Regions from separate parts of the Alkaliphilus metalliredigens QYMF genome, predicted to be linked through region 4. Evidence: riboswitches for the same ligand, from Rfam matches in the RefSeq annotation. Region 4 holds a riboswitch; each other region holds the start of a gene.

Region 1 (8,302 bases), 2.0 Mb from region 4:
AAAGAACGATGTACATTCCAATCAAAATTAATTTTTTAAAAACCAGTAGAATCCTCACCTCCATGCTTTTTATTCATCATACTCTTCAAATAAAAGCTTATGTAAAAAGTTATCGTTATATATTTTTTCCACCTCTTTTACCTCCAATGGCCTGCTAAATAGATAACCTTGGATGTAGTTGCTCCTTGCTGCTTTCAGTTGTATATATTGAGCTTCCTCTTCTATGCCTTCTGCCACTACATCTAGATTTAGACTATGGGCAAGGGCAATGATTCCACCTATCATCTTGAAATTTTTTGTTTCCAGATATTTATCACTTAAGGATTTATCCAACTTTATTTTATCTACTGGTAAAAATGTTAAATAACTAAGAGAAGAGTACCCAGTACCAAAATCATCTAGGGCCATTTTCACCCCTAGTGCTTTAATTTGATTTACAAATTCAATTGTCTTCTCAATTTTTTCTAAAAAGAGACCCTCTGTAATTTCTATCTCAAGATAGTTAGCCTCCACATGATTTTCCTTGAGCTTAGCTTGTAAAAAATCAATATAACTTAAATCATTCAGTTGCTTTGCTGAAAAATTAATTGCTATTGGCTTTAGGGATAATTCCTTCTTTTTCCATAGGGCTACTTGCTTGATGACTGCTTCCGTTACCCATCTACCAATTTCTATAATCATTCCCGTTTCTTCAGCTACTGGAATAAACTGTGCTGGAGATAGATTGCTTTTTTTAAGTCTTAAAAGAGCCTCAAATCCCACAATTTCTCCTGTATAGGTATCAATTTGTGGTTGGTATAATAATTTAAACCCATCATCTTTTAATGCTATCCTTAATTTATTTTCCACTTCAATCTTTTCATTTAAATTGGTTAGCATTTCCTCATTAAAAAACATATAATTGTTTTTCCCAAAACCCTTAACACCATACATCGCCATGTCAGCATTCATGATTAGCTGACTTACACTATTGCTATTTGACGGGTATAGAGCAATTCCAATACTGCAGGTTAGATAAACTTCATCATCCTCCACCAACAACTTGTTACTAAATAAATCAATCACTTTTCTTGCGTAATTCTCAATTTTAAGAATATCCTCTTCTTCTTTTATAAGAATAAGAAACTCGTCTCCACCAAGTCTTGATACAACAAGATTTTCACCTTTTATATGCAATAGGGCTTCAGTCACTTTTTTTAACACCTTATCTCCATATACATGACCTAATGTGTCATTGATTTCCTTGAAATTATCAAGGTCTAATAGCATAATCGCCCCGGAACGATTATGAGTAAATTCCAGCTCTAGCTTTTCTACAAGCATTCTTCTATTAGGTAAATTTGTTAGGTCATCATGATAAGCAATATGCTCAATATATGCTTCCTGCTTTTTTAGCTGATAAAAATAGTGATTGATCTCATCAAGCATGGCATTAATAGAAGAAAACAACCCTAAAAAGGTGTCTCTCTCCGGTGATGGAAGCCGATAGCCTGCATTCTTTTCTACATCAATTTGACGAATACTTTGATCTAATTGATCTACTGGCTTAATTACATTTCTATGTTGTGCCCACAAAAACAACAAAACCATAATCATCGTTATCATGCTAAAGCTTAGAAATATAAAGTAAATAGAACCATACACATTTTTCATGGACAGACCGATTCCAAGTATTCCTATGATTTCACCATCATCAAAGAGCGGAACTGTTATTTCCAATACGTTAGCATTTAGGTCTTCAGAATACCACTCAGTTGCTATTGTTTCTCCCTTTAAAGTGCTTAGGTATTCCAGATCATCGGTATATACGATGCCAATGTCTCTAATATCTGAATCAGCTATGGCCTTTAACTCCTTGTCTACAATAAGGGCATAGGCAATATTATCTTCTTTAGCTAAGCTTTCAACAATTTCCTGGTAGTTAAATTCTTGTTTTAGGATTTCATTGTTAATGACTGGATTTCTTGCTTGTTTAAGCCCATCTTCTAGTAAATCATTAATTATCTTCATAGAGCTAATCTCATTATTAATTTTTCTAGTGGTTAAATTAGCCAAATTGATTCCGCCTTGTTTCATTTCATCTAACAGTAAATTTTTACTGATATAATAGCTCGTCACACTGACAGTTAAAATAGCCAACACCCCAATGAATAATGGCAGGTATACTAATTTGTACTTATTAACAATGTGGTTTTTCACTTTATGCTTTGACTTTGGCATGGGGTGCCTCCCCTCAATTCAATAGATTTTATTCAAAAAAATAAGTGCCTTAAAGGGCACCTATTTTGACAAAATATAACTTTAATAGGCAACCCGACTATCCTATCGTCAAACGACTTAGATTCGTGGCTTTGCGTCACCATCTTTCGATGGTTTTGCCTTTACTTATTTTTAAAAATGAATTTTTAAGAAATATTGCTAATTTTCAGATACAAAGTCCTATTGGAAGTAGGACTTTGTTCTTATTTCTACAATCATACTATCACAATTTACATAATATTTCAATATATGCCATCTCATATTTCCTTACAAAATGAGGAAAATAATCTTCCTAATAAGAAGATTTTAAATTTACTTAGTCTTTTTATTTTTTTTGCATATATTTGAAACTTTTACATCAATTTCGTGTATATAATAAGTGAAGGTCAAAAATGGGGGGGATACCTTTGGAGGTCTCTGATGAAAAGCTAATTAAGCTTTGCCAAGATCAAAACATGGAGGGGTTTGATCTATTATATACGAAATACCAAAGCTATATCTATCGACTATGCTACAATTATACCCACTCTAAAGAAGATTCCTTAGATTTATTACAGGAGGTATACATAAAAATCTATCAATCCATCCCTCGCTTTGAAAAAGGCCATCCGCTATCTCCTTGGATTAAGAAGATTACAATTAATACCTGTCATAATTTCGCTAGGGCTAAAAAACCAACCCCATTGCCTTTAGATCCCACATTAAGCATTCCATCTGCTGACAACGTTGAATTAGCATTATCCTATAAAAGCACTGAAAAACTACTGAAGACCAGTATCAGTCAATTGCCCCATGAAATAAAGTCGGTGATTCTTCTTAGGCATGTAGAAGCCATGAGCTATCAGGAGATTAGCCAATGTTTGTCCATACCCATAGGAACTGTCAAGACCCATTTATTTCGAGGAAGAAAACACTTAAAAGATCAGTTAAAAAAAGAAGGGGTTTGGGAGGTGTAGAATTGAACTGTTCATTTGATAAAAGCTTACTTCAAGAGTCTCTAGAAAATACAATTGAACCATTGGAGTCCATTATACTAGAGGAGCATCTGAAGGTATGTCATGGCTGCCGAAGGGATTTAATGGAACTGAAACTCCTTCTTTGGGAACTTGAGGAGATGTCTTCCGTTGACTTACCTCCCGAGGCACTTGATGTGAAAGCCCGTGTATTACATGATTTTAAAAATCGCCAACCATCTTCCGAAGATACTCATCCCTTCGGTATAAAGGATTTTGTTGACATTCAAAGTAACATACTCAGTAGTGCTACCCTCTTTCTAAGGTTTATTCCAGGAGCTAAGGTAGCTTCTAAGACGTCTAAGTCCACGATAAAAAAGGCATCTTCTTTGCTGGAAAACTTCATTACAGGATCCTTTAAGATAAGGTCCAAGAGTTCCTTGCTAAGGAATGGCCTATGATTTTATTAGCGATACTTCGTTATCTACTCCTATTTTTATTGGCAATACTACTATTAATCCTAATTATCCCAGTGGATTATCATTTAATGGCTTCAAAGGACCTAGTTGTCACGTTTAAAGGTCATATCGGCTGGTTTTGGCACTTAGTAAAGGTGGATTTCACCATCATCAACAACAGTCCTAAAGCGATAAGAATTAAACTTCTTGGTCTTCCTATTTCCATCCACACCAGTGGAGAAGAAAGGAAGACATACAAGAAAAAACAAGAATCAAAAAAACCGAAGAAGAAAAAGACAACAAAGAAAAAAGTAAAATATAAGAATAAGTTCCCATTAGCATGGGAACATGTTACCAGAGAGTTATTAGATGTTATTTTCTTGGCTATCAAAAGGGTGCTACATCATTTGAAACCCAAAAAGTTCAGACTTGAGGGAGTCTATGGATTTGATGATCCTTACTATACCGGTATCATACTGGCCATTACAAGTTCCCTACAGCCCTTATTTAATGACTCTCCCCTAGAGATAACCCCCTCTTTTGGGGAAACAAAGCTTGAAGGAGAGTTAGAAGTCCATGGTAGAATCATTGTTATTTTGTTTCTATGGATTGTGTTGCAACTTACTTTATCTAAGCCCATTAGAAAGATTCTAAAAATATTATTTATTAAAGAGAAGGAGGAAAAAAAACATGTCAACTAACTTTTCAGAAAATGCAGGTCAATTATTCGAAAAGCTTGAAAAATTCTTTACATCTAAAACCGTTGTAGGAGAGCCTATTACCGTAGGAAGTGTTACCCTCATACCCATGGTAGATATCTCATTTGGTCTCGGTACAGGATCAGGGGATGGAACCGATGAAAAAGGAAATAAAGGAGTTGGAGGTGGTGGTGGCGTTGGTGCCAAGGCTACACCAACAGCCATAATCGTCATCAAAAATGAAGAAGTTCAAGTCCTCCCAATCAGTCAAAGAGCTGGTATGGAAAAGCTTTTAGAAATGGTACCAGACATCGTTGCTAAGGTAAATTTAAATAAGGAAACAACACAAGAGGCTCCCAAAGAAGAGTAAGATTACACCAGTTTAGTGCTTTATATAATACCTTGAAATAACTACTCACAAAAAATACCTAGATATCATACTCTAGGTATTTTTTCTTTTTAGCACCCTTCAGTTTTTCACTCCTGCGTAAATATGAATTGCGTCTCTCATAAATGCTGCTGTTCCAGGTTGTTTTTTATCATAATATGCTCTAAACCTTTCGTCATCCACATACATCTGGGCAACTCCAGCATGGGCTTCTTTTGTATAGCTGTCCCAGTAAAAGCTTATCCATTGGCGATGTAAGTCTGCTGCTCTTTGGGCTAATTCACCTGCAGGGTCCCCGGTTTGAAGTGCTGTGTGAAATGTTTCAATCACCGCATCTGCAAGGGTGGTAATTTCATCATATTCTCCTTGTGTCATGTTTTTCAGTTTCTTATTGGATTGATCAATGCTCTTATCACCATACTTCTCACGGATCTCCTTACCATATTTCTTTTCATTTTCCTCGGTTAACTTTTTCTTAAAGCCTTCAAATTTTTCATGGTCACTCATTATTATTCCCCTCTCCTTTGCTGCAATTGTTTTATCTACATTTGCAATTAACCTGTCTAGTTCAGCTCTTTTTTCAAGAAGCTTCTCCTGATGCTGACCCAATGCCTTTAATTCATCAAAGTTAGGTGCAGTGATTATTTGTTTAATCTTTTCCAAATTCACACCCAGCTCCCTGTAAAAGCGTATTTGCTGTAGCCTATCTACTTCTTTTTCCCCATAAATACGATATCCGGATGAATTAACTCTTGCAGGCTTTAAAATCCCAATTTCATCGTAGTATCTCAATGTTCTCGTACTCACACCTGCCATTTGGGCCAGCCTTTGCACCGTGTACTCCATCCTCTCACCTCCTGTTAATCTTATGATACACCTTTACGCTACGTCAATGTCAACGGGTATTTTAAGATTTCTCTATATCGATTTTTTATATGAAGCTAATTTAAATAAAAAATACTGCCGGATAAGGTGCATTTCGCACCTTGCTCGGCAGTTTTTTATTTACCTACATATCCGGTTTGTTCAACCAAGCTTTGTCCCTCATCCGATAACACCCATTCAACAAACCGCTTTACATTTTCATCTTCATTAGATTTTAATGTCACTGCATAAACAGGAACTGTAAAGGGATAGGTCTTATTCCGTATATTTTCTGAAGACGGTCCAATACCATTGACCGAGATATGCTTAATTTGATTATTGTTAATCATCTCTGATGAGTAGTACATAAAGGAATATCCGATGCAATTCCTGGCATTTTTGTAGCCTGCAACTTGAGTAATTATGTCGCCCATCCCACCTGCATAAGTTGTTTCAGTAGGGGGGAGCATTTGGATCTCCTGCATGACCTGATTTTCCATTACGGTTTGACTACCAGAGTTTTCAGGTCTTTGGTAAGGCAATATGCTCCTATTTTCTCCGCCAACTTCCCGCCAATTTGTTATTTTGCCAGCATATATCTCCTGTATCTCTTTTATCGTTAGATTATCAACAGGATTTCGAGCATTTGTAAAGAAGACAAATGCCTCGTATCCAATGGGGACTAAGTTGAATTCTTCTCCCTTTACTTTAGCTAACTCAATATGTCCCTGAGAAGGTTCTGCCACAAATATGATGTCGGTTTCCCCATTGATTAACCGTTCGTATGCAGTGCCTGTTTTTGTACATTTGATGATGTCAAATGGTTCCTCTTCACTGGATACAAAGGCAGTATAAACGTCCTTTTCATGACTATTTTTATGTTTTTCATAATGTTCTCCTAGGCCTTGATACACTTCTTGTACAAAGGCTGCATAAACAGGATAGGCTGCGGTGGCCCCATCAAGCCGAGGCATCGTATCAAAGTCATTAAATTGCAAAGAAGCAGGTTTGTCTAGCCTTGCAAGTCCATTCCCCTCTTTAAATGGCGCAATTTGATAAAGGTCATATTCATTTAAATCCTTACTTATTGTGGATTCTCCGTAACGAAGTTCAATGATCCCATTACTAATCTTCTCCCTAGAAATCAGTCCGGAAAAAAACAAAGGAATAATCAGTGCAAGAACGTATGCCTTCCTTGTTTTAAATAAACTCTCATGATGTAATTCTGCCTTTGATAAAAACTCATGCAAATGGATCCCCAGGGCAAAACCTGTGTACCCCATGAGCTCTGCTACAATTGCCAAGTACTGAAAATTACCAAAAAAGAGTATTAAATGAAAAATAGAAAAGGCAGGATTTTTAAAAAAGTAAATTCCCCACCAAGTAGAATTATAATCATGAGGCCCCATGACAATTGCAAGGGTAGCAAAAATCAAAGTATAAAGAATAGGTACCATGGATGCAATATAGATGCCCTTCATTGAGGTTATCTTATTTTTTATACTCTTCTTAAACATAAATCCAATGCCCCCACCAATTAAAAGTGGTATCGTAAAGGCCATGAGCAAATAAATCAATCTACGAGTCTCTCTTCCCATGCTATCGGGTAAAAGTTGTCCTGAAGCCAGCTGCAAGCTTAGGGTTAGTGCTAAGGTCAGTATCAGCGGAATTAATAACATTGGTAACGCTAGGCATGATTTAATGTAATTTTTAGTTGGTGTCAACTGGTATCCCCCTTTAGAGTCAATATTTGTATCGGGTATTCTTATCCGAACTTACGAACGCTACTCCATTGTACCTTTGGTTAAAGCTACATCTCCTCCATAAGCCTCTTTATCAACGGTATATCCGCTGGTGAAAAATCAAATTGATCAAGTTCTTTCATACTTACCCACTTTACTTGATCGTGTACAGATAACTGAATTTCACCAGTCACCTTTTTAGAGAAATATGCTAATAATTTTATTTCTCCAGTGGCATAGCGATAAGTACTTTCACCAAAAAAATCACCTACCTCAATCTCTATATTTAATTCCTCTTGAATTTCTCTTTTTAAACAACCTTGAGGTGTCTCTCCCTTTTCCATCTTTCCTCCTGGTAACTCCCACATTCCTTGTAATTTTTCATTTTTTCCCCGTTGTGCTATTAGAACCAGATCATTTTTCATTATAATTGCTGCTGTTACTCTTTTCATCATAACCACCCTTAGCAAAAGAAACAATATGTAATCCATCCAAAATAACATCCATATTATACCACATTATTGCTTATTAATATATAAACCCTCTTCACTTTAAATTTGCATGATGAAAGCCCTCTCTTTATCATAGCCTAAAGACAGGACTTATCATCATTATTAGTCGATATCACTTAAATTGCATGGTTTATTTAATTACTTTTATATTTTCGAATGTGTCCGACGGATACTCTCTCCAGATTAGCCTCTTCTTTTTTTCCTCTTACCGTCACCTGTGTAATAGGAATATTCATTTCCCTTGCGATGATTTCCTTTACCCTGGATCTACAGAAACTACCCTGACACAATCCCATACCCGCTCGGGTCCGTCTTTTGATTGCGTCTGTTGATTTCTTTTAAATGATTCTATACTAGTATTTAAATTTGCCAATGCTTCCTTGCATTTCCTCGGATAAGCGTGCTAATGCTTCACTGGCATCGGATAT
Region 2 (8,302 bases), 550 kb from region 4:
GAAAAATGCAGTGGAACTCTATTTACAAGGCCAACTGAAGTCGACAGGCTCTGTGTGTCATGAACATCAACATCATGATGATTGTAGAGATTAAGAAATCCTATGATAAGTGTTGATATACCTGGACATGGTAAAATTGAAATTAAAAATTTAGTTTTAGATTATAACGGTACCTTAGCTAAAGATGGTATTCTAATCCCTGGTGTTCCAGAATTGATAGAGGATCTTTCACATTTGGTTGATTTATATGTCATAACTGCAGACACATTTGGAAGTGTTGAATTTGAAATGAAGGGACTTCCAATAACAATTATTGGGATTGAAACAAAGGATGAAAGAGAAGCAAAGCTAGGGCTCATTCAAAAACTGAGTTCAAGGGTTACGGCTTCAATAGGAAATGGCAATAATGATGCATGGATGCTTGAGGAATCAAGAATTGGAATATGTATTATAGGAGAAGAAGGATGTTCCATGAAGGCAATGAATAGTGCAAACATAATCATAAGTGATATTAAAAATGCACTTGAACTATTCATCTATCCAAATAGACTTAAAGCAACATTGAGATTTTGATTTTGGTGATTTGGAAGGAGCATATCCTGAAAATTCAGCTCTAAGTAACTTAATACATACCAGGAACTTAGATATTGAAAGTCAAATCAAAAAAGCTGGAATTTAAATTTCAGCTTTTTTGATTCGGAGTTTAAAATTTGAGTAATGAATTCATGGAGGGTCCTATTTCTGTTTGCCAGTTCTTTAGACTGAGTATATTCACAAAAACCAATATTCTGTATGTTTATCAAAATGATTGAAGGTTATTGTTTTTTAATTAATGGATAAAAATAAAATTTAATAAATTTCGTATATTTATAGCGGGTTGGGTATATTATGAATAGATCGTTACTATGGGTAAAGAAACATAAAAGGTAGATGGAAGATGAAAAAATATCGGTAAAAATTAATGTGATAATATTCAGATATATAAAGGGAAAATGTAGAAATCATAGAAGATATATAAATAGGAAAAAAGTACTAGGAGGAATTTAAATGAGTAGTGTATTCAATGGTGAAAGGATGAAGGATGGAGTCATCAAGCTGGCTTCCTTAATTAAAAAATCTAAGGACACAGTGATCCTGACTGGAGCTGGTATGGATACGGAAAGCAATATTCCTGACTTTAGAAGTGAAAAGGGATGGTGGCGGAGTATCGATCCAAGAACCGTGGCAAACATCGATACATTTTATGAAAACTATTCATTATTTCATGAGTTCTATGACATGCGATTAAGACTTTTAGTTGGCATTCAACCTCATAAAGGACACTATATTTTATCGGATTTAGAAAAAAAGGGAATGATCAGAAGCATTGCCACACAAAATGTGGCAGGGTTACATGTAATGGCTGGAAGTCAAAATGTATATGAACTTCATGGAAACATCAGAAAAATTCGATGTAACAACTGTAATCATGAGGCGAGTTTAGAGCGTTTCTTGGCGGTAGAGACTTGTGGATCCTGTGGTGATAAAGGCCTAAGACCTAGCGTGATCCTATTTGGCGAGACCCTACCACCTAAAGCCTGGGATTCTGCCTTGCGGGATATTCAGAAGTGTGACCTTCTGATTGTAATTGGAACAAGTTTAGAAGTGTATCCTGTGAATCATCTTCCGATGCTAACAAAAGGAAAGAAAGTTTTTATCAATAATGAAGAGAGGAGTACTGACTATGCCTTTGATTTAACCATCATAGGAAAGGCAAAGGAAGTACTAGAAGCGTTGAATCATTATCTATTATTGTAGCACTTTTTATGAAAACACATCATGATCTCCAGATCAAATCGGCATAGCTTGATAATCAAAGCCTTTATTTGTGAGTCTAAAGGCTTTCTACTTATGGGATTTTCTAATAAAGGTACTCCATATAATTGATTGTTTTTTATAAATTCTAAATATTTACCCTATTTATGTTATTATGTGTTAAAATATAGAAGTGAGAAATTAGTGGAAATTTGTCGAACTAAAGCAGATCTGAATGACAACTCTTAGAAGAGTTTGAATGGCTATTAATTCCTAATGGAGGAGTAGTGGTTAAGGGAAGGCGACACAATAAACTTGATAAAGGCAAACTTATTGAAAAATAAGGACGCAAAGCTATGGATCTAAGGGGATCTTTATTCCTATGATTGCCAGGTTGCCAAAATAAAACTAGAAATCATAGAACAAGTATGATTTGTGGGGATTTGTTTATGCAGGCACCTGGGTTTTTACATAAAAAGTGGGTGTCTTTTTATGTGGTTAAATAAGAGTAAAGTAAGGAATTTTATTTAAAATAAAATATGGGGGGGTTATTAAGTGAAAAGTATTAAAACAAAATTGATTGTCTATTTTTCTGTATTAATTTTATTTGTATCTGGAAGTTTTGCCATTGTTTCTTTAACTACAGCTGGAGATGCAGTTACACAAGAAGTAGACAAAGCTCTGGGATTATTAGCAGAAGAAGGGAGCCGGATGATAAACGCTAGAATTGATACTCACTATGTATATATTGAAGGACTTTCGACTAGAGATTTGATAAGTAGTGAAGAGGCTTCTTTAGAAGAAAAATTAACTTTTCTAGAAGTAATAGTCCAACAGCGAGAAGATTATATTAGGATAGGCATTGTTGGTCAAGATGGATTTCTTCATTTTACAGATTCTTTCAGGACTGATGATACTGGGATCGACGTAAATATGAGAGACTACTTTACTGACTCCATGGCTGGTCGTAGAGGCATGATGCCTCCCACAGTTAGTATAAATCCAGCAGACAATGGATCTGTAGTCGTAGCTTTATCTGCTCCGATATATAATACCAACAATGAAGTTATAGGGGGGCTTGTGGGCATTAAAGATGCCAACTTCTTAAATGCCATTTCTGATGACATGGGTTTTGGAGACATGGGGTATGCCTTCATGATCAATGGAGAAGGTACAGTCATAGCCTATCCAGACAGAGATAGGGTAATCAATCAATGGAATCCAATTGAAGAAGTGCAGCATGCTCCCACCTTACAGTCCATGGCAGGATTATTTGAAACAATGATTGAAGAACAAACTGGTGTCAGTAGCTATCAGTTTGAAGGAAATGATCTTTATTCGGGATACGCACCTATTGAAGGTACGGATTGGATCATGGCCATTACTGCAAATGAAGAGGAAGTATTAGGTGCTATTCCAAGACTCCAAAGAAGTATTACTTTAACTGCTGTTATTATTTTAGCCATCAGTATCGCTCTTTGTTATCTAATAGGAAATTCAATTGTAAAACCAATCATTTCAACTATAAGATATTCGGAGAGAATAGCTGATTTGGATATTACAGAAGATATGCCAGAAGTATTGATGAAAAGAAAAGATGAGATTGGTTCCTTAGCAACTGCATTTCAGACTATTACGGACAACCTCAGGGTGTTTATCAGGCAAATCTCAGACACTTCTCAACAGGTAGCGGCCTCCTCTGAAGAGTTAACAGCCTCTAGTCAACAGTCAGCTACAGCAGCCGATGAAGTAGCTAGAACTATTGAGGAAATTGCTAAAGGCGCTAACGACCAAGCAAAGGATACAGAAAAGGGCGTAGAGCATATTAACGAATTAGGTGACTTAATTGAAAAAGATCAGCAATTTATCAGAAATTTAAATACTTCTGCAAATGAAGTTATTAAATTAAAGGATGACGGACTAGAAATATTAAAAGAGTTGGTGAAAAAGAGCAATACGACGAATCAATCGGCAAAGAAAGTACATGAGATTATTGTCAATACAAATGAAAGTGCAGAAAAAATAGACAGCGCTAGTCAGATGATTAAAGATATTGCAGCACAAACAAACCTATTGGCATTAAATGCAGCCATAGAAGCAGCTAGATGTAACTGGTAAAATAAAAGGGAGAGATTTTGGCAAACAAAAACGGAGAATAATTTCCAATTTACTACAATAATAATATCCCTTCTGGTAGAATTAGTTAGCTAGTGACACCAGAGGAGGAATGAAATTGAAGGAGTGGAATATGTTTGCTGAAATCCAAGGATACAAGTCCAAAGGACTGAATAAATCACAGGTAGCAAGGAGGCTGGAGATCGACTATAAAACAGTACATAAATATTGGGATATGACACCAGATGAATTTGCAAGCTTAAGACAAAGAACTGAATCTAGAGAAAGGAAGGTGGACAAATATAAGGACGAAGTCTTAGCATGGATTAGAGAACATAGGGATTTATCAAGTGCTCAAATATATGATTGGCTAGAGGAAAAATATCATGTGCTGGACTTTAAGGATAGAACTTTACGACTATATGTCAATCACTTAAGGGAAGAACATAAGCTCCCTAAAGTAGTTTCAGCAAGGCAATTTGAGGAGGTGGATGAGCTTCCTATGGGATATCAAGCACAGGTTGACCTGGGCCAAATATGGCTAGATAAACCTGACAAAACAAGAATCAAAGTATATTGCTTTGGTATGGTTTTATCCCATTCCAGACATAAATACATCTATTGGATAGACAAGCCCTTTACTACCCAGACATTCATTGAGGCCCATAATAAAGCCTTTGAATATTTTGGAGGAATGCCTAAGGAGGTTGTTTATGACCAGGACAGAGTCCTAGTGGTATCAGAAAATCATGGAGATATCATATACACAGAAGGATTTCAAAACTATATTAATTCCCTTAAGTTTAAAGTGTACCTTTGCAGGGGTTATGACCCACAGAGTAAAGGGAAAATTGAAGCCGTAGTGAAATATGCCAAGTATAATTTTGCAAAGAATAGAACATTTGTAGATATTGACTCATTTAATGATGATTCGCTGAAATGGTTAGAAAGAAGAGGTAATAAAAAAGTCCATGAAACAACAAAGAAGGTACCGGCAGAAGTGTTTGCCCTGGAAAAGGAACACTTAAAGCCAATACCCACTCTATTTGTAAACACAACTAATACAAATAGTTTAACCTATCTCGTTAGAAAAAACAATACAGTTTTTTACAAGCAAAATAGATACCAAGTCCCTACGGGAACCTATTCTCCAGGGAAAGAGGTTAAATTAATTATTAAGAAAGATACCATGGAAATTAAGAACCAAGATACAGAACAGTTAATTATTGAACATAAAATCAGTCAGGATAAAGGAAAATTAGTGAAAATAGAGCACTATGATAGGAATGAGAGTAAACACTGTACAAGTCATGAAATCTACAACAAAGTGTTAAAAAGCTTAGACCATACTGAAAAGGCTAATGAATTTGTTGATGTATTAAAAATAGAGAAGCCAAGACACTTTAAAGATCAATTTGCCCTAATAATGAATACAGTAAAAAACCAAGACAAATCAATTGTTCAAAGGGCATTAAGCTACTGTATTGAAAGGAAATTGTTTAGCGCAGGGCTCTTGAAGGATGCCATACAGTACTTAAAACTTGAAGAAAACAGACAACTAAATAAGAAGTACTTTAAAGCTGACATAACTACTCCTTCAAAATATCAGGATTTAAAGCCTCAAGTACGAGATATTAGAGAATACATGAGTGCCCTGAAGGAGGATAAAAGAAAATGGAAAAATTAGAATCAATAAAGGATCACGCTAAAAAACTCAAATTGAACTACTTAAATACCAATGCAGATTCCATCGTTGAAAATGCTGACATAAACAACATTTCATATCAGAATCTTTTACTGTCAATATTAGAAAACGAAGTCGATCTCAGAGAGAAAAAGGCCCAGGAACGCAGAGTTAAGGCTGCAGGCTTTCCGGTACTTAAGACAATAGAAGAGTTCGATCTAACCTTTCAAAGATCGATTACCCAAAGACAAATCAATAGTCTTATTGAGATGGACTGGATAGATAGAATGTATAATCTAATACTTTTAGGCCCTCCAGGGGTAGGTAAAAGCCACTTGTGTATTGCATTAGGGTACAAGGCTGTAGAGATGGGCTACAAGGTTAGCTTCACCACCATGGACAATCTGATGCACTGTTTAAAAACACAGGAGATATCAAGAAAAAGCAAAGGGAAAATCAACAATGTTTTATCTTCTAGTCTTCTGATCATCGATGAGCTAGGTTACCTCCCCATATCAAGAGAAGAAGCGAACTTGTTTTTCCAATTAATATCAGCCCTTCATGAACAAACATCGTTAATTATTACCTCCAACAAAGGGCTTGAAGATTGGACCGAGTTATTAGGGGACCCCGCTTTAACCACGGCAGTGTTAGATAGAATCACTTACAGATGTGAGCTATTTAATATGACAGGTAAGAGCTATAGATTAGAACATCGAGAATCATTGTTTTAATAGATGAAGGAGGCGATTGTGATTATGTTGTTAAGAGAGAAAGATTTAAAAAAGTATTTGTTTAGCAGAAGGATAACTATCTCTGATGGCTTAAAGCAGGAATTATTAAATGAGTATGGATCTCCTGTAGAAGATGATGAAGGTCATATTTTCGAGTATACGGAGCAAGATATTTATGAGCAAATCAGAAAAGTCATAAGAGATAAAAACTAATATTCGTTTAATAAAGTTCAGTGATTATAAGATAAATTACAAGCAGTAGTGTATGGAGAGATTTGGAAATTACTATGGAAAACTATTTGCCAAAATTTCTCCAAAAACACTTGCCAGTTACACTAGAGCAGGAGATGCAGGTAAAGGATTTGCAGTAGTAGCAGATGAAATACGAAAGTTAGCAGAACAGTCTAGTGCCTTTACAGAGGAGATTGCTACTATCATCAAAGAATTAACTGATAAAACAGGAAATGCTGTTAAGACAATGCAAGAGGTCGGTAAAATCACAAAATCTCAAACAGAAAGCGTTGAATTGACTAACGTGAAATTTAAAGGAATTGATGATGCAATAGAAGATATGAAGGGAATAATAGCAGAAATCAATGAATCAGGGCAATCAATGGAAGTTAAAAAGGATGAGATTATAAGCATTATTGAAAACCTATCCGCTATATCAGAAGAAAATGCAGCAGGAACTGAGGAAGCTGCAGCTTCAGTGGAACAACAAACTGCAGCAATGGAAGAAATCGCTAATGGCAGTGATGCATTAGCACGCTTAGCCGAGGAAATGCAAGAGAGCATCGCTAAATTTAAGTGTTAAAATACAATCAGATTTTGACGATATACAAGAAAATAATTGATATATAGTAAAAACCTCTTGGGTTCATTAAATCCCAAGGGGCTTTTTACTTATGGGGTTCTCTAATAAGGATACTCCATGTAATGAGCAGTTTCTTCAGCTTGTTCTCTTCCTAACAGTCTTTCCACCACATATAAAGACATGTCAATCCCTGCAGAAATGCCGGCTGCAGTTAAAATCTTGCCATTGTCTACAAATCTCTCGGTTCCCGTAACTGTTAAGGTCGGTTCTAGTTCTTTCAGAAGCTCTAGGCATTGATGGTGGGTTGTTGCCTTTAATCCTTTCAAAAGTCCACATTGAGCGAGGATCAAAGCCCCTGTACATACAGATAGAACGAGCTCAGCTTCCACAGAAGTATTTTTCACCCAATCTAAAAGCGGTTTTTGATTAAGCACTTCTCTAGCCCCGACACCACCAGGAATAATTAAAATTTCGATTTCAGGGCAGTCTTCCATCACATAATGAGGGTTAATGCTAAGGCCATTAACCGCCAAAACAGGACCGGATTGTGCTGCAATCGTAAAGACCTGAAAGATTCCATCTCCGCTCCGTTGTCCCGTCACAGAAAAAACCTCGAAAGGCCCAGCAAAGTCTAAGGTTTCCATCTGATCAAATATAAAAATTCCCACATTTATCTTTTTCATTTTCATTCACTCCAATTCAACTGTTCTCACTAAGGAAGTGGCTATGATACTACTTCTATTATAGTATAGCAAAAAAATGAAAAGAAAGAAAAAAACAATTATCTATTAAGTAAAATCAGTTGTAGACTTTGATGCATTGAGAGGCCATGAATTGTTTCATTGAATGACAATGGATAATTTATATCCTATATTCCGCTGAATAGATTATAAATATTTATGATTTATTTCCTGAAAATTTTAATATTAAGTAGAACCCCTGATAAATGTATTTTCAGGAATTTGGAGATATTTCAACACTTTTTTCACAGCATCTTTAAGTGGCTTAACAAAACTACGCTCCCATGGTTTATCAGGATGGCAGATCACACGAATGCGAACTGAGTAGAAAGTATCATAGATTGCTCTATTTCTAAATAATATCGATAGCCTTGGATGTTTTTAGCATCAGCCTTTTGTGATGGTCTACCACGTCTACGAC
Region 3 (8,302 bases), 490 kb from region 4:
GTGTTTATGAGTTGGAGGGTGTACCACCGTTAAAAGAAGCCATACCGTTAGGTATGCAACATGTGCTGGCAATGTTTGCTGGGAATATTACACCAATCATGGTTATTGCAGGTGCTTTATCAATTTCTGTACAGGATAGAACTTTTTTGATTCAAGCTTCTATGTTCATCGCGGGAGTTGTGACCCTGCTACAATTGTATTTTGGCGCAAAGCTTCCGATTGTCATGGGGACAAGCTCTGGCTTCATAGGAACCAGTCTAGCCATAGGAGCTAAATATGGTTTGGCGGGAATTTTGGGAGCTTCTCTTATTGGAGGTGTTTTTGAAGGGGTCTTAGGTTTTTTTATTAAGCCTTTAAGAAAGTTTTTTCCACCACTGGTTACGGGAACAGTGGTACTTACCATTGGACTTTCACTAATTCCAATAGGAGTAAGATCCTTTGGAGGTGGATCGGGAGCTGCTGATTTTGGTTCTCTATCAAATCTTTTTTTAGGAACTGTGGTTTTGGTAACAATACTAATGCTTAAGCAATTCACAAAAGGATTTTCAAGTGCTTCTGCAATTCTTATCGGAATCATAGTAGGTTATCTGATAGCGATTCCAATGGGTAAGGTAGACTTCGGTACTGTGCAGGGGGCTGGATGGTTCAGTTTCCCGACGCCATTGAAATTTGGTTTAGCCTTTCATTGGGATGCCATTGTAGCAATGGGCGTTATGTACATTGTCACAGCTGTTGAAACTGTAGGTGATATTTCAGGTATCACAATGGGAGGATTAAAAAGAGACGCCACTGATAAGGAATTATCTAGTGGGGTAATAATGGATGGTATTGGTAGCTCTCTTGCGGCACTGTTCGGCGTACTACCCAATACTTCATTTAGTCAGAATGTGGGTATCGTCGCACTGACAGGCGTTGTGAATAGATTTGCCATAGCAACTGGAGCCATATTTTTAATTATTGCGGGATTATTCCCAAAGGTTGGAGCACTAATATCCATTATGCCAAGTAGTGTGCTAGGCGGAGCAGCAATCATTATGTTTTCAATGATCACCATCAGTGGGATTAATTTGGTTACCCAAGAGCCACTGGATGGACGTAATGGAATCATCCTTGCGACTGCTTTAGCATTAGGGCTAGGAATGAGTTCTGTTCCAGAAATATTAGTCAATATGCCGGAAGGAATTCGACTTTTATTTGGTGGTTCGGGTATTGTTATAGCGGCAACAGTTGCTCTTGTGCTTAATATTGTTTTTCCAAAGACAAGTACACCTGAAAAGGCAAAGGAAAGTGCAGTTTAATTTACAAGAACGACACTGAAGATAAATATAACAGTAGGTAAAGTAATACAAAAAGTATCAGATAATATTTTATTATCTGGTACTTTTTTATGTAATAGGATTAGAGTGTCAAAAGCTTACATATAAAAATGAATTATATACACCAGATAATTTAATACAAACACCATTATTTATCCGAATTTGATATAATTAGTTTAATATAACTAATTATGGAGGGATTGAAAAGTGGCTTTTGTAGCAAATGATTATAATCAAATATCTTTAAATGACAGTGCTTTTTCCCTTACACAAAGAGAGAAAAAATTTCTTGCGAAATCATGGGCAAAAGCCTTTGCACAAAAAGTATTTCCTGCTATTGATGAAGAAGAGTTTTCTGTCCTCTATAGCGATAAAGCATTCCGTCCTAATACACCCGTTAATGTTATTATTGGGGCCATGATATTAAAGGAGATGCATGGAGTTACAGATGAAGAGATTTTAGAATCACTTATATTCGATATACGTTTTCAGTATGGCCTGCATACTACCAGTTCTATGGAACAGCCTTTAAGTGACCGAAGCCTAAGTCGTTTTCGCGAAAGATGTACCACTTATGAAGCAATGACAGGAATAGTATTGTTTTATAAGGATAGTTGTATTTAATTTTACTGGAATATATTCCCTGAAGGCTTAATTGTAGAGCTCCATCAACAAAACTGAAAAAAATTTTAAAAATCAATAGAAATATTATCTAATTTTTGAACACTAGTGAAAATAACTGTAATTAAATGAATGTTATAAGGATTATAGTTTGAAAAAATATAAAAATTTGTAAAATAAAGAAGGAATTTGTAGAAAAAATGTCGAAATATAGTTTTAGAGTTGAAGTATAAGTACTATCTAAACGGGACTTATATTAGATAAAAAGTCCTACTGAGAATATAGTTTAATTGAAAATTGCATAATACCAACAATAATGTTGATAAAAGCAAACTTATTGAAAAATAAGGGCGCAAAGCTATGGGTCTAAGGGAAGACACTATTCCTATGATTGCCAGGTTGCCGGAATGCTAATTAGTAAGTGTAAAAGCCAATATGCTTACTGATTAGTTGTGTATTAAGACATCGGGCCCCTTTAATAGAGGCCCATTTTTTATGAAGAGATAAAGATTTTTTATTGATAGTAAGTTCTCACTTACATTCCGCATAAATATTCTAAAATCATAATAAAAATTTGAAATTATTTAAAAATATCACAGTTGCAAATTTCCTTTAATTCAAATAAAAGGATTTAATTTGCATAAATCAATAATTAGTGAAAAATAAATATACATTCAGCGGAATGTGAGTTTTAAAATACGATAACAAATTTGTAAAAAAAAAGGGGGGGGATGAGAAAAATAGATGTATTCATACAAGAAGAAATAGAGGTCCTGATAATACATTTTTAGTTCTAAAATAGTTTGCTACTAAGTGTTTATAGGAGGAATCACAATGTCAAATGGTAACGTTTCTAAGATTAAAAGTATCAGAAAAGCTGGGATGGGTTTACAGTTTAAATTGACTGTTTTTATTGTTCTTGCATTTACTTTTGTCACTACAGGCAACTCTATCTTTCTGCAATATGCATCTCAAGTGATGGATAATCTATTGCTTATGAATGTGATGTCAACTTTAGTTTCAATTTTCTTAGCTGGTTGTGTAGCTTTTGGTATCATTAAGTTTTTTATAAAGAAACCATTAGATAGCTTAACTGATCTAGGAAAAAGATTAGCAAATAACAATCTTACGGAAAAAGTACAAGTTAAAAGTAAAGATGAATTTGGACAATTGTCTGATATGTTTAACCATACTATAGAAAATTTACGGGTCCTAATTGGACAAATACAGAATGCTACTGAAACGATTAACTTGTCTACCCAACAATTAGCTGATAGTTCTAGTGATATGAATGAGTTTAGTGAAGTGATTTCCAATAGCACTCAACAACTAGCCAATGGTTCCAATGAACAAAGTCAAAGCATTACGGATATTGGACATGCAGTTGATGAACTAGCCAAAAATATACAAGATATTGATGTAAAGCTAAAGAAATTAGATGAATCAACAGATAGTGTTATGGAAAAAGCTGCAACTGGACAAGTTACAATAGATGAAAATATGAATGTAATGCAAGAAATAGCGGATTTCACCGATGGTTTAGGGGGAACGATAAGAACATTAAAAAATGATTCCGATGAGATCTCACAAATATTACAAATGATAAATAATATTGCTGAACAAACAAATCTTCTTGCTTTAAATGCTTCTATAGAGGCAGCAAGAGCAGGAGATGCTGGTAGAGGTTTTGCGGTAGTTGCAGAAGAAATTAGAAAGCTTGCTGAAAATTCTAAAGGGGAAACTGAAAACATAGAGGCGTTGATAAAAAATACACAACAGAACACGAGTAAAGCTGTTAGCTTGATGAATGATGCAGATAAGCAAATAGAAAAGGGGTTAGAAACTTCACAAAGAACTAAAGATGCTTTTAGCAGTATTATTCAAGGTACGGAAGAAAGTATATTACAAGTTAAAGAGATTAATAGCTTATCTACAGATGTAGCAAGTATTAGTCAAGAAATCTCTGCTACTGTTCAAGAAATATCGGCAGTGATCGAAGAATCATCCGCAGTCACCGAAGAAGTAGCAAGTGGTACCGAACAACAAGGGACTGAGTTTAAAAAGATGATGGGTTCTATTCAAAAATTATCTACAATAGGTGAAGAATTAACTAGTTTAATTGGACAATTCAAAACAAAGTAGCTAATTGATTAATGATGTTCATAAAAAGTAAGGTAATTGCTAATGATAAACAACGATTGCCAAATCAAAATTTACTAGCAAACAAAGATCAATCTAAAGAAAAAGATGAGATTACTAGAGGAAAAGGCAGTGGAGAAGAGGTTAAGGGACAAATAAGACTATGGAACAGTTCGTATGCAAAGCATACTTTTAGGCAAAGAAAATTTTTAGAATGGGAGTAGTTTAGCCTCCCATCTGGTTTATTAATTATTCTTTGAGCCTGAAAAGGCTAGGATGAAAATTTCACCTAAATGTATTTTTCTAGTCTGTCTTCAAAGATGATTAATAGTTGATTCAACACTTGGTCCCAGTTATGGTAGCGCTGGGTCCATTTACTTTTTACATCCCAGTTATTTTCCCAGCTATTAATCGCATAGGGATATTTAACTCCCCATTTGTCCTTTACAGAGCTTAGATTAGTTAGGGCTGTGCCTTCTTGCTGTATACACAGTTTTAAAATCCCGTGAGAACTCCCAGCCAAAAATTAGAACTTTCATTTTCTCCTATCTATATGCCTAGAATATCCTTGTATCCTTCAACATTCACCCCTAATACTACGTATGCGGCCTTATTGACAATCTGCCCTTCATGACGCACTTTATAATTTATAGCATCCATGCAAACAAAGGGGTACAGGGAATCCAGGGGTCTGTTTTGTCACTCTTTAATCTCTGGAATGACCCTATCAGTGATTTTACTGACCACTTTAAGAGACTTCAATGCCATAAATATCATTAATCTGATCATATATATATCGAGTAGACATACCTCTTACATAAAGAGAGATTACCTGTTCTTCAATACCTGATATATTTTTTTGATACTTCGGAACAATCCTAGGTCAAATTCCCCTTTACGATCTCGAGAGATCTTCAATTCAAACTCACCAAACTGGCTTTTCATCTTCTTAGAAGAATAACCGTTCCTAGCGTTATCTGTCTTCTTGGCCTTCTTCTCATGCTTTGAATATCCAAGACCTACCTCAAGCTCCGCTTCAAGCATCTCCTATAAAGAATCCTTAAATAGATCCTTTAGAAAAGAGTGGATATCCCCTGCAGTAATTAAATCATTGTCCTTGATCATGCTCCTTAATACTTCCTTCGGTAATGTACTCATAACAAAACTCCTCTCTGGTAATTTTTGGTTTTCTAAATTGTGTTGATCGCTTAGTTGTTTCATCCAGCGAAAGCATCGAAGATGCTTTTTTATGGATTAACAAAGTGTAACGATAATAAATCAGATATAAAAATAAAAGCATCGAGAAAAACACGAACAATAAACATGAAAAAACATATTAATTGTTCAGATAATACAAACCTTACAATTCTAAAACAAATAAATGTTCGAATAAAATGTCGTTTTATGTTATACTACATTTAGATGAAATAGTGAAGGATTTATTTACTTGGCGTATTACTGGAGAGATAATAGGCTCTGGTTATATTAGAAAGTAGCGGAATGGGGAGTGATTAAATTGTTTCAAATAAAAAACTATGCCATACCAAATACAATAGAAGAAGCCTATCAACTCTTAAATGAAAAAAGAGCCAACACCCTATTGGGAGGTTGTGGGTTTTTGAAAATGGGCAAAAAAACCATACCAACAGCCATTGATTTGTCCCATCTGGGATTAGATAAGATAAAAGAAGATGAAAACGCCATTGAAATAGGGGCAATGACCAGTTTTAGAGCTGTAGAAGTGAGTTCTATTCTAAATGATCATTTTGATGGCATACTACCAAGGGCCGTAAAGGAAATTTTAGGGGTCCAATTTAGAAATGTGGTAACGGTTGGGGCAACTGTTTATTCAAGGTATGGGTTTTCTGATTTCATTACAGCTCTGCTAGCCCTTGACGCCTATGTGATTTTATACAAAGGTGGAAAAATTCCTTTGGCGGCGTTTTTAGCCCAGGGATGTCAAAAGGATATTTTAATCAAAATAGTGATCCTAAAGAAAAACACAAGAGCAGCTTTTCATGCCATGAGGAATTCTCAAGGAGATTATGCCATATTAAATGTAGCGGTATCTAAAGAAAATAATGAATTCAAAATAGCGGTAGGGGCAAGACCACAAAGGGCGATGATTGCAAGGGAAGCGTCAAAGCTTTTAGGAGAAGGTCAATTAAGTGAAGCAATGATTGAAGAGGTTAGTATCCTGGCAGCTAAGGAGTTGACATTTGGGAGCAATATGAGAGGAACAAAGGAATACAGACAGATTCTTTGTAAGGCGCTAGTTAAAAGAGGAATCAAGGAGGTGCTCTCATGATGAAGATCAATGTGACAGTGAATGATGAACAATTAGAAATGGAAGTTGGTTATGATGAGTTTTTAGTAGAAGCCTTAAGAAGATATGGCTTTAATAGTGTGAAAAGAGGCTGTGACACAGGCTGTTGTGGATTATGTACCATTTGGATAAATGATCAACCCACTCTTTCCTGTAGTAGTCTTGCTGTGAGGGCAAATAATCAAAAGATTACCACCATAGAAGGACTTCAGGAGGAAGCAACAGACTTTGCAAAGGTTTTAGTCAAAGAGGGTGCGGAACAATGTGGGTTCTGTAGTCCTGGTTTCATTATGACGATACTGGCCATGAAAAGAGAACTGAAAAATCCTACTGAAGAGGAGATCATCCATTATTTGACGGGAAACCTGTGTCGATGTACAGGATATCTAGGGCAGCTCAGGGCAGTGAAAAAGTATATGGGGGTGGTGTGAAGATGAAGATAGTCAATCAATCAATCACTAAAATAGACGGAATGGATATCGCCACGGGAAAACCTGTGTATACAGATGATTTAGTCAATGTGAAGGCATTGGTGGTTAAAATATTAAGAAGCCCCCATGCCTTTGCAAAGATTAAATCCATAGATGTAGAAAAGGCAAAAAAAAGAAGTGGTGTGGCCTGTGTGTTAACCCATCAGGATGTTCCCAACCAACGCTTTACCATGGCGGGACAATCCTATCCAGAACCCTCCCCCTATGATCGTTTGGTATTAGATGAGTATGTAAGATATGTAGGAGACGAAGTGGCCATTATTGCGGCAGTAGATGAAAGAACAGCCATTGAAGCCATGAAAATGATTAAGGTAGAATATGAAATACTAGAGCCGGTATTGAATTTTGAAGAAGCCATAGGGCATCCTTCGGTGATCCATCCTGAAGAAAATCTTGAAGTAAACTTTGATATAGGCATGAAAAGGGAAAAAAACATTGCAGCCACAGTCTTGATAGAAAATGGAGATATGGAGGAAGCATTGAAAAATAGCCCTGTAATTGTGGAGGAAACCTATTATACCCAGGCACAGGCCCACGGTATGATGGAGACGCAACGGGCATTTACCTATCTAGATGTCAGTGGCAGATTAACCATTGTGACCTCAACACAAATCCCCTTCCATGTGAGAAGAATTGTGGCCAATGCCCTTGAAATCCCTAAAAGCAAGGTGAGGGTGATCAAACCTAAAATCGGAGGTGGGTTTGGTGGTAAACAAAATGCTTCTGTTGAAGTGTTTCCAGCCATTGTAACATTGAAAACAGGGAAACCTGCAAAAATAATTTATGATAGAAAAGAGAATCTTGGCTGTACAAGTAGTCGACATGCCATGAAAATAAAAGTAAAACTAGGGGCAGATCATGAGGGGAATATCAAGGCAGTTGATATGGAAGCCCTATCGGATACAGGTGCCTATGGAGAGCATGCTTCTACGGTGTTAGGTGTGGCAGGCTATAAAACCCTGCCGTTATACAATACTGCAAAGGCAGTCAGATATAGTGGAGAAGCGGTCTACACCAATAAGATGCCAGCAGGAGCCTTAAGGGGCTATGGGGTGACACAGGGTATTTTTGCTCTGGAATCCGCTATTAATCAGTTGGCGGATCAGCTAAATATGGATCCAGCAGAGGTTAGAGAGAAAAATCTCATTAAACAAGGGGAAACCAATCCTATTTTAAGTGGTTCAAAGGCAGGAGAGCCAGGGAAATTAGATAGTTGTACATTAGATCGATGTATTGAAAAGGGTAAAGAATTGATTGGATGGAAGGAAAAATATCCCAGTCAAAGGGTGAGTGATACGAAGGTAAGGGCTGTAGGCATGGCAATTACAATGCAAGGTTCAGGTATTGCTGGAATTGATACTGCAGCTGTCACCATTAAGTTAAACGATGATGGATTGTATAGTCTGTTA
Region 4 (8,302 bases):
TTGTATTGGGCCAGTGTAGATATTGCCATTAAGCCTTCCCCTTGAATTTCCATCTTATTGTTAAAATCAACTCCTAAGGGAATCGCTTGGATTGTTTTCACCTGTTCAATAATAGATTCTCCTACGACGCCATTACCTCTGGTAGCTGCTTGAACCAGTTCTCCATTTTCATAGGTTAAATTTAGGGTTAACCCATCAAATTTGTACTCTACAATATATTCAATTTCATGGTTTGATTCTAATTTTTTCTTAATTCGTTGTTCCCAAGCAACCAATTCTTCAGCAGTCTTGGCTTTATCTAAGCTCCACAGTAGGGCGACGTGCTGGTGAGATTGAAATTTTTTCAAGGGTTCCCCACCCACCCGCTGTGTCGGTGAGTCTAATAAAACATGTCCTGTTTTCTCTTCTAATTCTATCAGTTGATCATAAAGACTATCATATTCCTTATCACTGACAATTGGTTGATCTAATACATAATACTTGTAGCTATACTCATTTAACTGCTTTACTAATTGCTCCATTTCCTTCATTTGATCCATATGCTTCCCTCTTTCACCTATATTCCTAACTACATATCCATACTTATTGTATATTGTTAAAAACATGTTCTCTATATTAGCTTGTACAATTTTCACACTATCTTCCGATGAAAATTAAATATATTTAGCGAATTGATTTGAAAGTATGACACGACTCAAGTTATTTAATCACTTCTAATTGTGTAAAGGCAGTAGAAATTTTCTTGATCCCTGCATTTGGAAAAGCAATTGTCAACATTTCTCCTGATGCGGCAACCACTGTTCCCACACCAAACTTTGGATGTTTGATTTTCATTCCTGTTTTAATCTCCCCTGTTATATTTTCCTGTTTAACGGGTTTTTGATACATTCCGCCTCCATTAAATAGGGGTGAAGTTTGCATTTTTCGAACTTCTTGCTGCCGATTATAGGGTTTTTCCATGGTGATGAGTTCCTCTGGAATTTCTCGAATAAATCTAGAAACTGCATTGGCATTGGTTCTACCGTATAATGTCCTCATCATTGCATGACTTAAATAAAGCTTTTCCATTGCTCTGGTAATTCCCACATAACAGAGCCGGCGCTCCTCTTCCTCATTATTCTCTTGTAGGGACATGGATGACGGAAAGATCCCTTCCTCCATTCCAGGTATAAAGACCACTGGAAATTCAAGTCCTTTGGCACTATGAAGTGTCATGAGCACAACAGCTGCTTCGTCCTCATCCATTAGATCTAAGGAGGTTTCTAGAGAGGTCCTAGCTAGAAATTCCTCCAATGTTTTTATTTCTGCATTTTCATCAAAATCCTTGGTTAAGGAGAGAAATTCCTCTAAGTTTTCAATCCGTCCCTTAGCTTCCACTGTGTCTTCCTTATGCAGTTCATCAATATATTCTGATTGCTTATATATTTCCTTAACAATGGTTGTTACAGGCACTTCATCCTTTATGTCTCGTAGGCTCGTAATCATTTGAGTAAATTTACTTGATTGTACCTTCACCCGGGTAGAGAGATCCGGCATCAGTTCTACATCCAATAGGGCATTAAAGAAGCTTGACTCTCTTTCGTCCGCATGTATTTCTAGCTTTTCAATACTCCTTAACCCAATCCCCCGCTTGGGTACATTGATAATTCGTTTGACATTGACATCATCCACAGGATTTTCAATGATTTTCAAGTAAGCTAAAATATCTCTAATTTCCTTTCGATCATAAAATCGTGTTCCTCCCAGTAATCGATAGGGGATTGCCTTTTTCATTAACAATTCCTCTAATGTCCTGGATTGGGCATTTGTTCGATATAAAATGGCGAAATCGTTGTAGGAACGCGTCTCCGTTTCCTTCATTTCATCAATTGCATTGGTAATATACCCTGCCTCATCATATTCATTGCTGGCCTTATAATACTGAATGACCTCTCCTGGAATATTATCTGTCCAAAGTTTTTTGTCCTTACGTTCTGAATTTTTAGCCACCACCGCATTGGCTGCAGATAAAATATTTTTAGTGGATCGATAATTTTGTTCTAATTTAATAACCCTGGTATTAGGAAAATCCTTTTCAAATCCTAATATATTGCGAATATCAGCACCACGCCATCCATAGATTGACTGATCATCATCTCCTACAACACAAAGATTATGATGTTTCTTAGCCAATAGGCTGACCAATGTATATTGAGCCATATTTGTATCCTGAAACTCATCAACCAATATGTATTTAAACTTTTCTTGGTAGAAAGCTAAAACCGGTGGATGTGTTAAAAACAATTGAACTGTCTTCATAATCAAGTCGTCAAAGTCTAGGGCGTTATTACTTCTCAACTTGTTTTGATACATTTCATAAATGGTTGCTATTTTTTCTTTTCTAAAGTCCCTCCCCTGAACCTCTTGTTGAAATTCCTTGGGTCCCATTAGTTGATCTTTGGCCTTTCCAATTTCCGCCAATACAGCTCTGGGTTGATACATCTTATCGTCTAAATTCAATTTTTTCAAACACTCTTTGATGACAATCTGTTGATCTGTGGTGTCATAAATAACAAAGTTTTTACTATACCCAAGCTTGTCAATTTCACTTCTTAAAATCCGTACACAGGAGGAATGGAATGTACTGACCCATAAGTCCCGAAAACCATCTCCCAGGAGCTGATGAATACGCTCCTTCATTTCACGGGCTGCTTTATTGGTAAAGGTGATAGACAAAATATGATATGGGGAAACACCTAGTTCTTCTACTAGGTAGGCAATTCGATGGGTGAGTACTCTGGTTTTCCCCGATCCTGCCCCTGCCAATAGAAGTAGTGGCCCCTTTGTATGCTCTACTGCCTTTCGCTGTTCATCATTTAAGTGAGTTAAATTCATTTTGTTGCTCCCTTCAAACTATTGTTTTCTATACTCTATCTTACATGATTTAGCACATGGTTTCAATAAAGGAGTACAGACAAACATAAAAAGAGTAAAACCTAATTGGTTTTACTCTTACTGGTTTTAACAAAGATTTCTACTAGATTCAGGTCAAATCAAGTGCTTGTTCTTACTTGAAATATACCTAGGCTTCTTATGGCACTCAGGTATTCCTATTTTTAATACTTAAACTTGGCAGTGCTCTCTTGCATTTCCTCCGACAATCGTGCTAATGATTCACTGGCATTAGCTATTTCAATCATAGATGCAGTTTGTTCTTCCACCGATGCTGAGGCTTCTTCCGTTCCTGCTGCATTTTCTTGTGCGATAGCAGATAGACTTTCTATAATTTCTATAATTTCGTTCTTCTTAGATTCCATGCCTTTACCAGAACGGGTTATTTCTAGTGTAATGCCACCCATTCGCTCTACTGCATCATTTATACCTTTGAATTTATCACTGGTTAATTCTACACTCTTTGTTTGTGATTCCCCTAGTTTTTCAACTTCTTGCATGATCACTACTGCTTTTCCTGTTCGACTCGTTAACTCTTGTATCACGATACCTATGTCCTCTGTAAATTTAGAAGATTGTTCTGCTAGCTTTCGTATTTCCTCTGCCACCACTGCAAATCCCTTACCTGCATCCCCTGCCCTAGCTGCTTCAATAGCGGCATTTAACGCCAGTAGATTCGTTTGTTCAGCTATACTTTTAATCATATCACTTGCAGTTTCTATTTTTTCAGCACTTTTATTAGTTTCTACAATCGTTTCATGTATTTCTTCCGATGATTTATTGCTAAGGTTTGTCTTTTCTACTAAATCCTTTAATACTTCTAATCCTTCATCCTTTAACTTAGTTACTTCACTATTAGACTTATTCAACTCTGTAATATGTTGCTGGTCTTCTTCTATTAACTGACCCAATCCGTTAATATGTTCTACTCCCTGTTCTGTATTCCTGGCTTGATCATTGGCACCCTTAGCCATTTCTTCAATGGTTTTAGCGACTTCATCTGCTGCTGTAGCTGACTGTTGGCTAGTGGCTGTGAGCTCTTGTGAAGACGCTGCTACCTGCTGAGAGGTGGTGGCTATATTTTCTATCATTGCCTTGATAGATGTCTGCATGTCAATGATAGAACCGATCATTTCTCCAAATTCATCTTTTAGATTAAGATGTTTTTGCGAAAACTCAGTTGTTAAATCTCCTGAAGCAATTACATTCAACTGTTCTTTTACGACATTGACTATTTTGATTACATAGTTTGACATTACAAATAAGATACTGCCAATTACCAAAAAGGAGATCAATCCCAAAATGCCTACTTGTACAGTATTCTTCGATACTGCAGCATATACATTGTCCATAGATATCCCAAGATTGATCGCCCCTACGTGTTCCCCATTTATCCAAACAGGAACCAATACTTCATATACTTCTATTCCTAAATAAGTATATTCCGATGTATAAACCTCTCCATTTCCAGCTGCTATTTGAATTCCTTCATCATCACTAAGATCAAGTCCAATTCTCTCCCGATCACTGTGAGCCATAGCCCTTAAGCTTTTATCTGCAAAAAGAGCGAAAACAATATTTTCCTCTTTAGCTAAATTTTCAACAGTGCTTTGATAACTAAAACTTTCCGATAAGTCATGAATCACATTTGCGAGAATTCCTACCTGTATTACATCCCCTGTAGGACTTACTGTGTATCCATATTTATAGTAGTCATTAGAGACAGTGCTTTCTCTTATCTCTTCCATTAATTCAACTTTTCCTTCCCTCAGCATAAGATGCAAAGCATGTGATTCATCTGCAATCCAACCTATGTTTTCATTAAGGTTAGAATAAATAATTTCACCAGTTTGACTAAAGATATTAATTTCATGAACATCTAAACTCTCTGCCAGTTGGGTTAATGTATTGTTGCTCATATTATCTTGATTGGAGATTACATTTCTAGCAACTGCGCTTATATTGTTTTCTATCATTGTATTAACTGTTTCCAAAGAAACAGTGGCTGTCTCTAATTGTGCAGCAGCTAGATGTGAAAGTTCTAAGCCATCACTTCGCATTTGATCCAGTAAGCTGTCTTTTATTAGAAGAGAAGATCTAACCCCAATACCTAAAATAGCAATAAATATAACGATTAATGGTAAAACGATTAATCTTAACTTGATTGAGTACCTTCTGCCCTTATTCTTTGTGTTAGCCATATTTTTTTATTCCTCCTATGATTTTCATTTCTATAGTTTCTATGTTTCTATGCTTCTATGCTTCTATGCTTCTATGCTTCTATGCTTCTATGCTGAAAACTGATTTACTTTCTTCCTTTTTTCCACAAAAAAACTGGCCTCTAGGAAAAGGCCAGGTGTCGCAATACATAAATACTCAGAAAGCATATTAATCTTTATACTTACAAGTTTGCATTTCGGCAACCTGGCAATCATAGGAATATAATATTCCCTTAGATCCATAGCTTTGCGCCCTTATTTTTCAATAAGTTTGCCCTTACCAACATTATCGTTGGTATTATGTAGTTTTTAGTTAAACGATATTACTAATAATAGTTAATACCTATTCAGTGTTCTGCATTAATAAAGCCAAAGTATTAACTCTTAACTCTAATAAATCAATTTCGACATACTTTTAACAATTCCTTCTTCATTCTACATTATTTTATAAAATTATACAAATATAATAACAAATAAAGAAAAATATATTGAGTCTACTCATCAATTTCACTTTATAGAAGTAAATACAAATAAAAAGAGTAAAACCTAATCGGTTTTACTCTTCATCATCTTAACAAATGCTTCTACTAAATCTGGATCAAATTGGGTGCCTGCTCCTTTTATAATTTCTTGAAGGGCCACATTTTCTCCTTCGCCCTGTTTATGAGCGGTTCCATGACAAATGATATCATATGAATCTACAATTCCGATAATTCTTGCTAGAAGCGGAATTTGAGTTCCCTTTAATTGTCTTGGATATCCCAATCCATCCCATCGTTCATGATGAGATAATATCCCTTCTGCAATGGTGGCTAGTTCAGAAGTTGCATTGGCAATTCGATAACCAATTTCCGGGTGTTTTTCTATACGCTCAATTTCTTCTTCTGTTAGGTCTTCCTGTTTCTCTAGTATATAAGTAGGAATCGATACCTTTCCAACATCATGTACTTTTGCCAATACCTGTAGTTCCTTTAATTCTCCTTGGGACAGATTCATTTGCTTCCCTAATCCAACCCCCATGACTTGTAGTCTATCCATATGTCCTGCTGTTTCACTGGTTTTCTCAACCAATGTAGCCAGCAGCGAATTAATGATTTCATATCTTACTTGCTTACTTCTGATTAGCTTGTTGTGATACATACGGTTTTCTGACTCTTTAATCACAGTATTCACATCTTGCTCTATCTTTGTTTTTGTCGCAGCTCCCAGAGAGATACTAATTTTAACCGGTTCACTCTTCAAATCATCACAGGTTTCTTGTATTCGCTTGCAAATATCTAGGGCTACCCGTTCTTCAGTTTGTGGTAGTAAGATGGCAAACTCATCTCCTCCCCATCGGAAGATCAGATCCTCTTCTCGACAAGAATCCTTTAATACTTCTGCGATTTTAATTAACACGTCATCTCCCGTTTTATGTCCAAATGCATCATTAACTAGTTTTAGCACATTGGCATCTGCCACAATAATACTTAAGGGGAGCTGTCGATATTTATTTAATCGTTTAAATTCTTCCTCAAAGTATGCCCGGTTATAAAGCCCTGTTAACTTATCATGAAAGCTCAAGTACTGAATTTCTTCATGATTTAACTTTCTGGTGGTCACATCTGTGGCAATCCCATCAATCTGTACCGTTTGACCGTATTGATCCTTTACAATCCACGCTCTATCTCGAATCCATTTCACCTGTCCGTCAGGATGTACAATCCGAAGTTCAACATCCCAGCTTCCAGTCTTGAATATTTGTTCTAATGCATCCTTCATTATTTCTTGATCCTCAGGAAAAACCATTTCAAAAATAAACTGTTTGCCTTCATCCAACAATTCTCGTACAGGCCTACCAAACACCTTTTCTCCTGCTGGGTTGAGATAGCGTAGGGCTAAGGTTTTTGGATCTGCTGACCAAATGGCGTCTTCAATGGAATTGAGAATGCTATCTAGCCTATCCTTCCCTTCTCGAAAATTCTCTTGCATTTGTTTTTGCTCAGTAACATCTGTAAAAATAATAATAAATTCCCCAGCCTTAGGGCTTGATATAGCAAAAGAGATCCATTTTTTTAAATTCTCAAAGTATCTTTCCTTCCGATGAACCGTTTCTCCATTTAAAGCAACACGTCCACACTCTTCGATCCAATCAAAGTCTGACTCAACCATTCCTTTAAATACTTCGGTACCCCTTTTCCCAATAATTTTCCTGCGGCTGGTTGTCATTAATCTTTCAAAGGCTCTATTCACCTCTAATATAATAAAATCCACTGGGTGGTTGTTCTCATCTATCACAATTTGAAAATATCCAAAGCCATCCATCATGTTTTGAAATAATGCACGATACTTTATTTCACTTTCTCGAAGCTTTCGTTCAATATCGGCTTTATAGAGGGCCATTTGAATATTCGTATGAAGCACACTCTCCTTAACTGGTTTTACTAAATAACCATAGGACTCTGTTGCCTTGATTCTATCTAAAATTTTCGTCTCTGAATAAGAGGTTAAATAAATGATTGGCAGTTTAAGTTGTCCTTGTATTTTAGTTGCAGCTTCAATGCCATCCATTTCTCCCTTAAGAAAAATATCCATCAACACCAAATCTGGTGACTGTGTTTGGGCATAAGAAATAGCCTCTTCTCCTGTGGCCGCCGTCCCTATGACAGTATACCCTAAATGATTTAATTTTTCTTGTATATCCAGTGCAAGCATTCGGGAATCTTCCACGATTAAAATTCTGGGGCTTGTCATAGATCCACCTCTTATCCTATCAATTCTTAGAATCAACTCAATAAATATATTCTATATGATTACAGTTGGTTTAACAAGTAATACACAGTAAATATTACCTATTGTTTGTTAAGCAACATAGGACTTAATACCTAGCCAAAAGATTTTTTTCTATTTTAGGCTGTCAGATACATGTCCGGTTATATTATACCTTTTCCAAAGATTATTTTTTAGCGAAATTTGTATGGCTTTTCAATTTTTTAATTAGAAGTCATACAAAAATTCGTCTGATGCTATCGCATCGACTCATAGCGCTTAAACAAATAAGAAGGGATCTAGATCCCTTCTTATTTGGTCTTATTCATTTTATCACATTTGACACCGATTTACACACCAAATAGTCTTGTTCCACCAAAGAGTACTACCAATAGCAAGAAGAA

Evidence for each region. Region 4 has a riboswitch for cyclic di-GMP ahead of AMET_RS24150 (methyl-accepting chemotaxis protein). Riboswitches for the same ligand answer to the same signal wherever they lie in the genome.
Region 1: linked by a shared signal. The riboswitch ahead of AMET_RS24405 (putative bifunctional diguanylate cyclase/phosphodiesterase) and the one ahead of AMET_RS24150 (methyl-accepting chemotaxis protein) in region 4 are both predicted to bind cyclic di-GMP.
Region 2: linked by a shared signal. The riboswitch ahead of AMET_RS07250 (methyl-accepting chemotaxis protein) and the one ahead of AMET_RS24150 (methyl-accepting chemotaxis protein) in region 4 are both predicted to bind cyclic di-GMP.
Region 3: linked by a shared signal. The riboswitch ahead of AMET_RS02345 (methyl-accepting chemotaxis protein) and the one ahead of AMET_RS24150 (methyl-accepting chemotaxis protein) in region 4 are both predicted to bind cyclic di-GMP.

What each region holds. Positions count from the first base shown of each region.
Region 1 covers NC_009633.1:2,942,492-2,950,793, forward strand. The annotation lists gene AMET_RS24405 (putative bifunctional diguanylate cyclase/phosphodiesterase) at 70-2,220, opposite strand; cyclic di-GMP riboswitch class I at 2,305-2,390, opposite strand; gene AMET_RS14425 (RNA polymerase sigma factor) at 2,667-3,215, shown strand; gene AMET_RS14430 (hypothetical protein) at 3,218-3,673, shown strand; gene AMET_RS14435 (DUF2953 domain-containing protein) at 3,670-4,371, shown strand; gene AMET_RS14440 (GerW family sporulation protein) at 4,361-4,738, shown strand; gene AMET_RS14445 (MerR family transcriptional regulator) at 4,838-5,602, opposite strand; gene AMET_RS14450 (PstS family phosphate ABC transporter substrate-binding protein) at 5,758-7,344, opposite strand; gene AMET_RS14455 ((deoxy)nucleoside triphosphate pyrophosphohydrolase) at 7,431-7,817, opposite strand; partial or broken gene AMET_RS25075 (hypothetical protein) at 8,009-8,197, opposite strand; gene AMET_RS14460 (methyl-accepting chemotaxis protein) at 8,228-8,302, opposite strand, start outside.
Region 2 covers NC_009633.1:1,526,147-1,534,448, forward strand. The annotation lists gene AMET_RS07235 (NifB/NifX family molybdenum-iron cluster-binding protein) at 1-94, shown strand, start outside; gene AMET_RS07240 (HAD family hydrolase) at 103-573, shown strand; gene AMET_RS07245 (SIR2 family NAD-dependent protein deacylase) at 1,048-1,797, shown strand; cyclic di-GMP riboswitch class I at 2,108-2,196, shown strand; gene AMET_RS07250 (methyl-accepting chemotaxis protein) at 2,350-3,912, shown strand; gene istA (IS21 family transposase) at 4,028-5,596, shown strand; gene istB (IS21-like element helper ATPase IstB) at 5,584-6,327, shown strand; gene AMET_RS07265 (hypothetical protein) at 6,352-6,540, shown strand; gene AMET_RS07270 (methyl-accepting chemotaxis protein) at 6,593-7,141, shown strand; gene AMET_RS07275 (DJ-1/PfpI family protein) at 7,243-7,824, opposite strand; gene AMET_RS07280 (IS1634 family transposase) at 8,187-8,302, opposite strand, start outside.
Region 3 covers NC_009633.1:477,817-486,118, forward strand. The annotation lists gene AMET_RS02335 (uracil-xanthine permease family protein) at 1-1,298, shown strand, start outside; gene AMET_RS02340 (transposase) at 1,524-1,940, shown strand; cyclic di-GMP riboswitch class I at 2,255-2,344, shown strand; gene AMET_RS02345 (methyl-accepting chemotaxis protein) at 2,772-4,079, shown strand; gene AMET_RS02350 (hypothetical protein) at 4,091-4,300, shown strand; gene AMET_RS27240 (hypothetical protein) at 4,366-4,599, opposite strand; gene AMET_RS27245 (transposase) at 4,626-4,736, opposite strand; partial or broken gene AMET_RS27250 (transposase) at 4,825-5,120, opposite strand; gene AMET_RS02365 (FAD binding domain-containing protein) at 5,584-6,384, shown strand; gene AMET_RS02370 ((2Fe-2S)-binding protein) at 6,384-6,833, shown strand; gene AMET_RS02375 (xanthine dehydrogenase family protein molybdopterin-binding subunit) at 6,836-8,302, shown strand, end outside.
Region 4 covers NC_009633.1:971,476-979,777, reverse strand. The annotation lists gene ligA (NAD-dependent DNA ligase LigA) at 1-539, opposite strand, end outside; gene pcrA (DNA helicase PcrA) at 700-2,874, opposite strand; gene AMET_RS24150 (methyl-accepting chemotaxis protein) at 3,096-5,132, opposite strand; cyclic di-GMP riboswitch class I at 5,347-5,436, opposite strand; gene AMET_RS24145 (diguanylate cyclase domain-containing protein) at 5,697-7,883, opposite strand; gene AMET_RS24825 (hypothetical protein) at 8,249-8,302, opposite strand, start outside.